2 regions of the Streptomyces sp. NPDC088762 genome follow, and region 1 is predicted to be linked to the other one. Evidence: riboswitches for the same ligand, from Rfam matches in the RefSeq annotation. Region 1 holds a riboswitch; the other holds the start of a gene.

Evidence for each region. A riboswitch is a leader RNA that binds a small molecule or an ion and turns the genes downstream of it on or off. The one in region 1 is predicted to bind S-adenosylmethionine.
Region 2: another riboswitch for S-adenosylmethionine. It lies ahead of thrC (threonine synthase); the one in region 1 lies ahead of ACIP5M_RS35520 (aminotransferase class V-fold PLP-dependent enzyme).

The regions. Positions count from the first base shown of each region.
Region 1 is NZ_JBIVKT010000029.1:11,725-15,126, forward strand. Features, by position in the region: gene trpD (anthranilate phosphoribosyltransferase) at 1-1,029, shown strand, start outside; SAM riboswitch class IV at 1,181-1,297, shown strand; gene ACIP5M_RS35520 (aminotransferase class V-fold PLP-dependent enzyme) at 1,521-2,912, shown strand.
Region 2 is NZ_JBIVKT010000011.1:160,568-163,969, reverse strand. Features, by position in the region: gene ACIP5M_RS24070 (glucosyl-3-phosphoglycerate synthase) at 1-925, opposite strand, end outside; SAM riboswitch class I at 1,127-1,284, shown strand; gene thrC (threonine synthase) at 1,278-2,576, shown strand; gene ACIP5M_RS24060 (MoaD/ThiS family protein) at 2,613-2,891, shown strand; gene ACIP5M_RS24055 (cold-shock protein) at 3,289-3,402, shown strand, end outside.

The DNA.
Region 1 (3,402 bases):
GCGGCCCGTGGCTGGCCGGGCGTCCTCGACGCCCTGCTGACCGGCCGGGACCTGCGTGCCGAGGACACCGCCTGGGCCATGGACCGGATCATGCGCGGCGAGGCCACCGACGCCCAGATCGCCGGCTTCGCGGTCGCGCTGCGGGCCAAGGGGGAGACGGTCGAGGAGATCAACGGCCTGGTACGGGCCATGTACGAGCACGCCAACCTCATCGAGGTGCCCGGCCGGACGGTGGACATCGTCGGCACCGGCGGCGACGGGGCCAAGACCGTGAACATCTCCACGATGTCGGCTCTCGTGGTGGCCGGTACGGGCGCGAAGGTGGTCAAGCACGGCAACCGGGCCGCGTCCTCCGCGAGCGGGTCCTCGGACGTACTGGAGAAGCTCGGCGTCAACCTCAACCTCACCCCGGAGCGGGTCGTACGGGTCGCGGAGGAAGCCGGCATCACCTTCTGCTTCGCCGTGAAGTTCCACCCGGCGCTGCGTCACGTGGCGGCGGCGCGCAAGGAGCTGGGCATCCGCACCACCTTCAACTTCCTCGGCCCGCTGACCAACCCGGCGCGGGTACGGGCCCAGGCCACCGGCGTCGCCGACGCCCGGGTGGCCCCCATCGTGGCGGGCGTGCTCGCCGAGCGGGGTTCCTCCGCGCTGGTCTTCCGCGGCGACGACGGCCTGGACGAGCTGACGACGACGGCGACTTCGCGGGTGTGGTGGGTGCGCGACGGGAAGGTCTCGGAGCAGGCCTTCGACCCGCGCGACGTGGGCATCCCCCTGGTGGACGTGTCCGCCCTGGGCGGCGGGGACCCCTCGTACAACGCGGACGTGGCCCGGCGCCTGCTGGCCGGCGAGACGGGCCCGGTCCGCGACGCGGTCCTGCTGAACTCGGCAGCGGCCCTGGTGGCGCTGGACCCGGGGACGGGCACCCTGGAGGAGCAGCTCGCGGCGGGCATCGCCCGGGCGGCGCAATCGATCGACTCGGGTGCGGCGCGGGCGGCGCTGGAGCGCTGGGTGGCGGCGAGCAACGCGTAGCGCCTCGCGGCGGGCCCGGCCAAGGGACCGCGGAAGCGGTTGACCCGCCCCCGAGGGCCGGCGGCCGAGCGGTGTGTTCGAGCCAAGTCCCCGGTCCAGCATGCGGACCGGGGACTTGCGCCCGGGGGATCATGTGGCAGGATGCTCGGCAGGTCACGAGTGACAGCGTTTAGGCCCCGGCTTGCTGTCCGGCAACCCTCCTTCCGTGGCGGGGTGCCCCGGGTGATGACCAGGTCGTAGGCAGCAAGGCCTACGGCAAGCGCGGATCCCTCGACACCAGGGGTCCTGGTCTCTCGAGGAGCGTTTTCCGTGAGCAAGCGAATGCGATAGGGCGACTCCGCCCCTTCTTCCACCCTCGGATCAGGGTCACTTCCGTGCACCCCGGATCGGTCCGAGGACCTCCCGTACCCCGGTCGGCGGCGCCGAGCCGAGTCGTACCCGCGTACGGGCACACCGAAGCCATTCAGACCTGCCTGCCGGGAGATACCGCCATGTCCGCTGCCCTGAACGCCGCCGCTGTCGCCACCACCGACGCCACCACCACCGCCGCCGCCTGTGCCGAGCCGCTGCCCGTCCTCGGCCGGGACGTCACCGTCCCCCTCGTCACCGGCGGCGAGGTCACCTACGCGGCCCTCGACTACGCGGCCAGCGCCCCCGCCCTCCAGCGGGTCTGGGACGACGTCGCCGCGTACGCCCCGTACTACGGCAGCGTGCACCGCGGCGCCGGCTACCTCTCGCAGCTCTCCACCGACCTCTTCGAGCAGAGCCGCGTCACGGTCGCCGAGTTCCTCGACTGCCGCCCCTGCGACCAGGTGGTCTTCACGCGGTCCACCACCGACTCCCTCAACCTGCTCGCCGCCGTGCTCCCCGCCGACTGCCAGGTCTTCGTCTTCGAGACCGAGCACCACGCCTCGCTGCTGCCCTGGACGAACGCGCAGGTCACCTACCTCAACGCCCCCCGCACCCCCGACGAGGCCGTCGCGACCCTGGAACGTGCGCTCGCCGACCGCGACCCGTACGGCCCGGCGCTGGTCTGCGTCACCGGCGCCTCCAACGTCACCGGTGAGCTGTGGCCGGTGAAGGAGCTCGCCGCCGCCGCGCACGCGCACGGCGCACGGATCGTCCTGGACGCCGCCCAGCTCGCCCCCCACCACCCCGTCTCCGTACAGGAGCTGGACGTGGACTGGGTCGCCTTCTCCGGGCACAAGCTCTACGCCCCCTTCGGCTCGGGCGTGCTCGCCGGGCGCGCGGACTGGCTCCAGCAGGCCGAGCCGTACCTCGCGGGCGGCGGAGCCTCCCGCAAGGTCGCCCGGCGCGAGGACGGCGGCGTCGACGTCGAGTGGCACACCACGGCCGCCCGCCACGAGGCCGGCTCCCCGAACGTCATCGGCGTCTACTCGATCGCCTCCGCCTGCCGCGCCCTCTCCGAGGCGGGCTTCGACACGCTGGTCGCCCGCGAGCGCCACCTCATCTCCAAGGTCCGCTCCGGCCTGGCCGATGTCCCGGCGGTCCGGATCCTCTCCCTCTTCGGGGACGACGCCCCGCGCGTCGGCGTCATCTCCTTCGTGGTGGACGGCTGGAACAGCTCCCACTTCGCCGCCGCCCTCTCCGCCGAGTACGGCATCGGCGTACGCGACGGCCTCTTCTGCGCCCACCCCCTGGTCCGCACCCTGCTCGGCAGCGAACCGCAGGCCCAGGGCGAATGCGGAGCCCCCGAGGCGGCCCCGGGCGAACGCTCCCTCAACGCCATCCGCGTCAGCTTCGGTGCCGGCACCCCCGACGAGCACGTGGACCGCTTCGTCCGGGCGGTGAAGGAACTCGTGGCGGACGGCGCCAAGTGGCAGTACCGCACGGAAGAGGGCCGCTGCGTCCCGGCCGTCTGAGGCCCGCTCCGCCTCAATCGCCGGCGGGGCTGGGTGGTGCCCCCGGGGCGGGGCCCCGATCCCCGGGCGGGGTGCGGTTCGCCTCAAACGCCGGCGGGGCTGGGGTGGTGTCCCCGGACGGGAGCGGTTTGCCGGTCGGGGTCGCGGGGTCCCTCCGGGACGTCTCCTCGGCTCGCGCACTAAGGCCCGCTTCGACATGTTCAGGGTGGTTGCGCGCTCGTCCTGCGGGGACGTCCCGGCGTGCCCCCGCTCCACCAGCAGGCAGGAGGCCCCGGTCCGGTGTGCGGGGGTGTGGATTTCCAGCCGGGCCCGGGTGGGGCCGGAGTGGGGGTTGGGGTGGGGACACGCCGGAGTGTCCCCGCAGGACGAGCGCGCAACCCCCTGGAACATGTCGAAGCGGGGGCTTCGTGCGCGAGCCGAGGAGACACTCCGGCGGGGCACCGCCCCAAGCCCCGCTCCGGCCCCGCCCGGAGGACACCCCCCAGCCCCG
Region 2 (3,402 bases), on a different contig from region 1:
CCTCGGTGTCCACCGGATACGTGTGCGGCACGAAGCCCTCGGGCCCCCGCTCGAACTGCGTCAGCTCCGGCCGTACGAGGTGCCCGCGCGAGAGCCGTACCTGGGCGGTCCGGTAGATCGCCGCGGCCATCCGGCCCAGCGCCTGCCCGTCCTGATGGCGGTGGACCCGTACGCCCACGTCCACCTGGGCCAGCGCGTCCAGCCCGACCGTGTGCAGGGCGTCGACCAGCAGCCCCAGCTCAACGCCGTACCCGACGGGGAACGGCAGCCGCTCCAGCAGCGAGCGCCGTACGGCGTACTCGCCGCCCAGCGGCTGCACGAAGCCGGCCAGCTGTGGCCAGTGGAGGTTGAGGAGGGGCCGGGCGACCAGCTCCGTGACCCTGCCCCCCTGCTCGGCTCCGCCCGGACGGCCGCCCTGCCCGGGGGCGCCGCCGAACGGGCGGTCGTACATCGCCTTGACGAACTGCACCTCCGGGTCGGTCAGCAGCGGCCCCACGATGCCGGAGACGAAGGAGGCCGAGAACTCCCGCAGGTCGGCGTCGACGAAGCAGACGATCTCGCCGGTGGCCACCAGCAGGGAACGCCAGAGCACCTCGCCCTTGCCGGGCAGCGCCGGGATCCGCGGCAGTATGTCGTCGCGGTGCACCACGCGCGCGCCGGCCTTCTGCGCCACCTCCGCCGTGGCGTCGCCGGAGCCCGAGTCGATCACGATCAGCTCGTCCACCAGCGGGACGGGCAGTCCCTCCATCAGCTCACGCCGGATCACCTCGACGATCGCGCCGACGGTCGCCTCCTCGTCGAGCGCGGGCAGCACCACGCTGACCGTGGTCCCGGCTGCGCGTTTGCGCTCCAGCAGCTGGTCGAGCGGTCGGTCGGCGGCGGCCCAGGAGCGGCCGGCCAGCCAGCGCTCCACCTCTTCCAGCACCTTCGGACTCCCTTGCACCTTGGTTGGCCTGCCGCTTGGTCGGTTTGACCGAAAAGTGATCCATCTCGCGGTTCGGACGGCTGTCTCAACGGTCCGGCCCTTCGGTTACAGTCTTGAACAACGCGAAGGACCACCGCATGCCGGGGGTCCTCGCGCACAAACGCACCGGCGCGCCATAGAGCGCGTGTGCCGGTGCCATACCGCTCATCCAGAGGGGCAGAGGGACACGGCCCGTTGAAGCCCCGGCAACCCTCCAGTCGGTTCTCGCGATGCGTCTTGGACGCACCCCCGCGAGGTCCCCGGCTAGGGAAGGTGCCAATTCCGTCTCATGGCGAAGTGCGCCATGGGGAAGATGAGGAGAAAGGGCCTCGCCATCATGGCTGCACAGACTGTCGCCACCTCTGTTGATCTCGGACCCGCCACGGGCCTCTCCTGTCGCGAGTGCGGCACCCGCTTCGAGCTCGGCCCCATCTTCGCGTGCGTCGAGTGTTTCGGACCGCTGGAAGTCGCCTACGAGCTCCCCACCGGTGACCCCGAAGCGCTGCGCGCGGCGATCGAGGCCGGCCCCGCCAACATCTGGCGCTACGCGCCGCTGCTGCCCGTCCCCGCGGACGTGGCCGCCAAGCCCAGCCTGAACCCCGGCTTCACCAAGCTCGTGGACGCGCAGAACCTGGCCAAGGAGCTGGGCGTCACCGGCAAGCTCTACGTCAAGGACGACTCCGGCAACCCGACGCACTCCTTCAAGGACCGCGTCGTCGCGATCGCCGTCGAGGCCGCCCGCGCCTTCGGCTTCACCACCCTGTCCTGCTCCTCCACCGGCAACCTGGCCGGCGCCGTCGGCGCCGCGGCCGCCCGCGCCGGTTTCCGCTCCTGCGTGTTCATCCCGCACGACCTGGAGCAGGGCAAGGTCGTCATGGCCGGTGTCTACGGTGGCGACCTGGTCGGCATCGAGGGCAACTACGACGACGTGAACCGCTTCTGCTCCGAGCTCATCGGCGACCCGCTGGGCGAGGGCTGGGGCTTCGTCAACGTCAACCTGCGCCCGTACTACGGCGAGGGTTCCAAGACCCTCGCGTACGAGATCTGCGAGCAGCTCGGCTGGCAGCTGCCCGACCAGATCGTCATCCCGATCGCGTCCGGCTCCCAGCTGACGAAGATCGACAAGGGCCTGCAGGAGCTGATCAAGCTCGGCCTCGTCGAGGACAAGCCGTACAAGATCTTCGGCGCCCAGGCCGAGGGCTGCTCCCCGGTGTCCACCGCCTTCAAGGCCGGCCACGACGTGGTCCGCCCGCAGAAGCCGAACACCATCGCCAAGTCGCTGGCCATCGGCAACCCGGCGGACGGCCCGTACGTCCTGGACATCGCGCGGCGCACCGGCGGCTACGTCGAGGACGTGACCGACGAGCAGGTCGTCGAGGCCATCAAGATCCTCGCGCAGACCGAGGGCATCTTCGCCGAGACCGCGGGCGGCGTGACCGTCGGCGTCACGAAGAAGCTCATCGAGAACGGGCTGCTCGACCCGGCGCTGACCACCGTCGTCCTGAACACGGGTGACGGCCTCAAGACCCTGGAGGCGGTGGCCGCGGACAGCGGGCAGACCGCCACCATCCGCCCCAGCCTGGACGCGTTCCGCGCCGCCGGCCTGGCCTGATCTTCTTCCCCCTCGCCCCGGAAAGGCAGTAGCGCCATGAGCGTCAACGTCCGCATCCCCACCATCCTGCGCACCTACACCGGCGGCCAGGCCGAGGTCCCGGCCGAGGGCGCGACCCTGGCCGAGGTCATCGAGTCGCTGGAGAAGAACCACCCGGGCATCGCCGCCCGCGTCCTGGACGACCAGGGCAAGCTGCGCCGCTTCGTCAACGTGTACGTCAACGACGACGACGTGCGCTTTGAGGGCGGCCTCGAGGCGGCGACGCCGGACGGCGCCGGCGTTTCGATCATCCCGGCCGTCGCGGGCGGCTGCTGAACACCTTCCGGGTGACACGCGCAAACCAGAATTACCCCCTCCGCTAAAAGCGGAGGGGGTAATTCTGTTTGATTGGGCGCGGTAGAGTTGGGGAAGTCCCCTCCGCTGTTCTTGCCCGCTGCATATGAACGGGCCGCGTGAGGGTCGACATCGGGTCAATGTGCAAGTGCGGTATGGGTGTTTGGCGAGATATGCCGGGCCCGACTTGCCCGGGAACATGCCAAATTTTCACTCTATTTCAATCTATCTGGGTGTCCAGATTTCTCGTCGGATTGACCTGTTGCAGACAGCACCCGCGCAGATACATTCAGCCTCGGTCGACGCGTTCCGACGCAAGTTCTGACCCGGGACCGCGAAGTGCGTTCCTGCGCAAGGGCCAGTAATAGGGGAGTTAGGCATGGCTCAGGGCACCGTCAAGTGGTTCAACGCGGAGAAGGGCTACGGCTTCATCGCGGTCGACGGTGGTGCGGATGTGTTCGTCCACTACAGCGCCATCCAGATGGACGGGTAC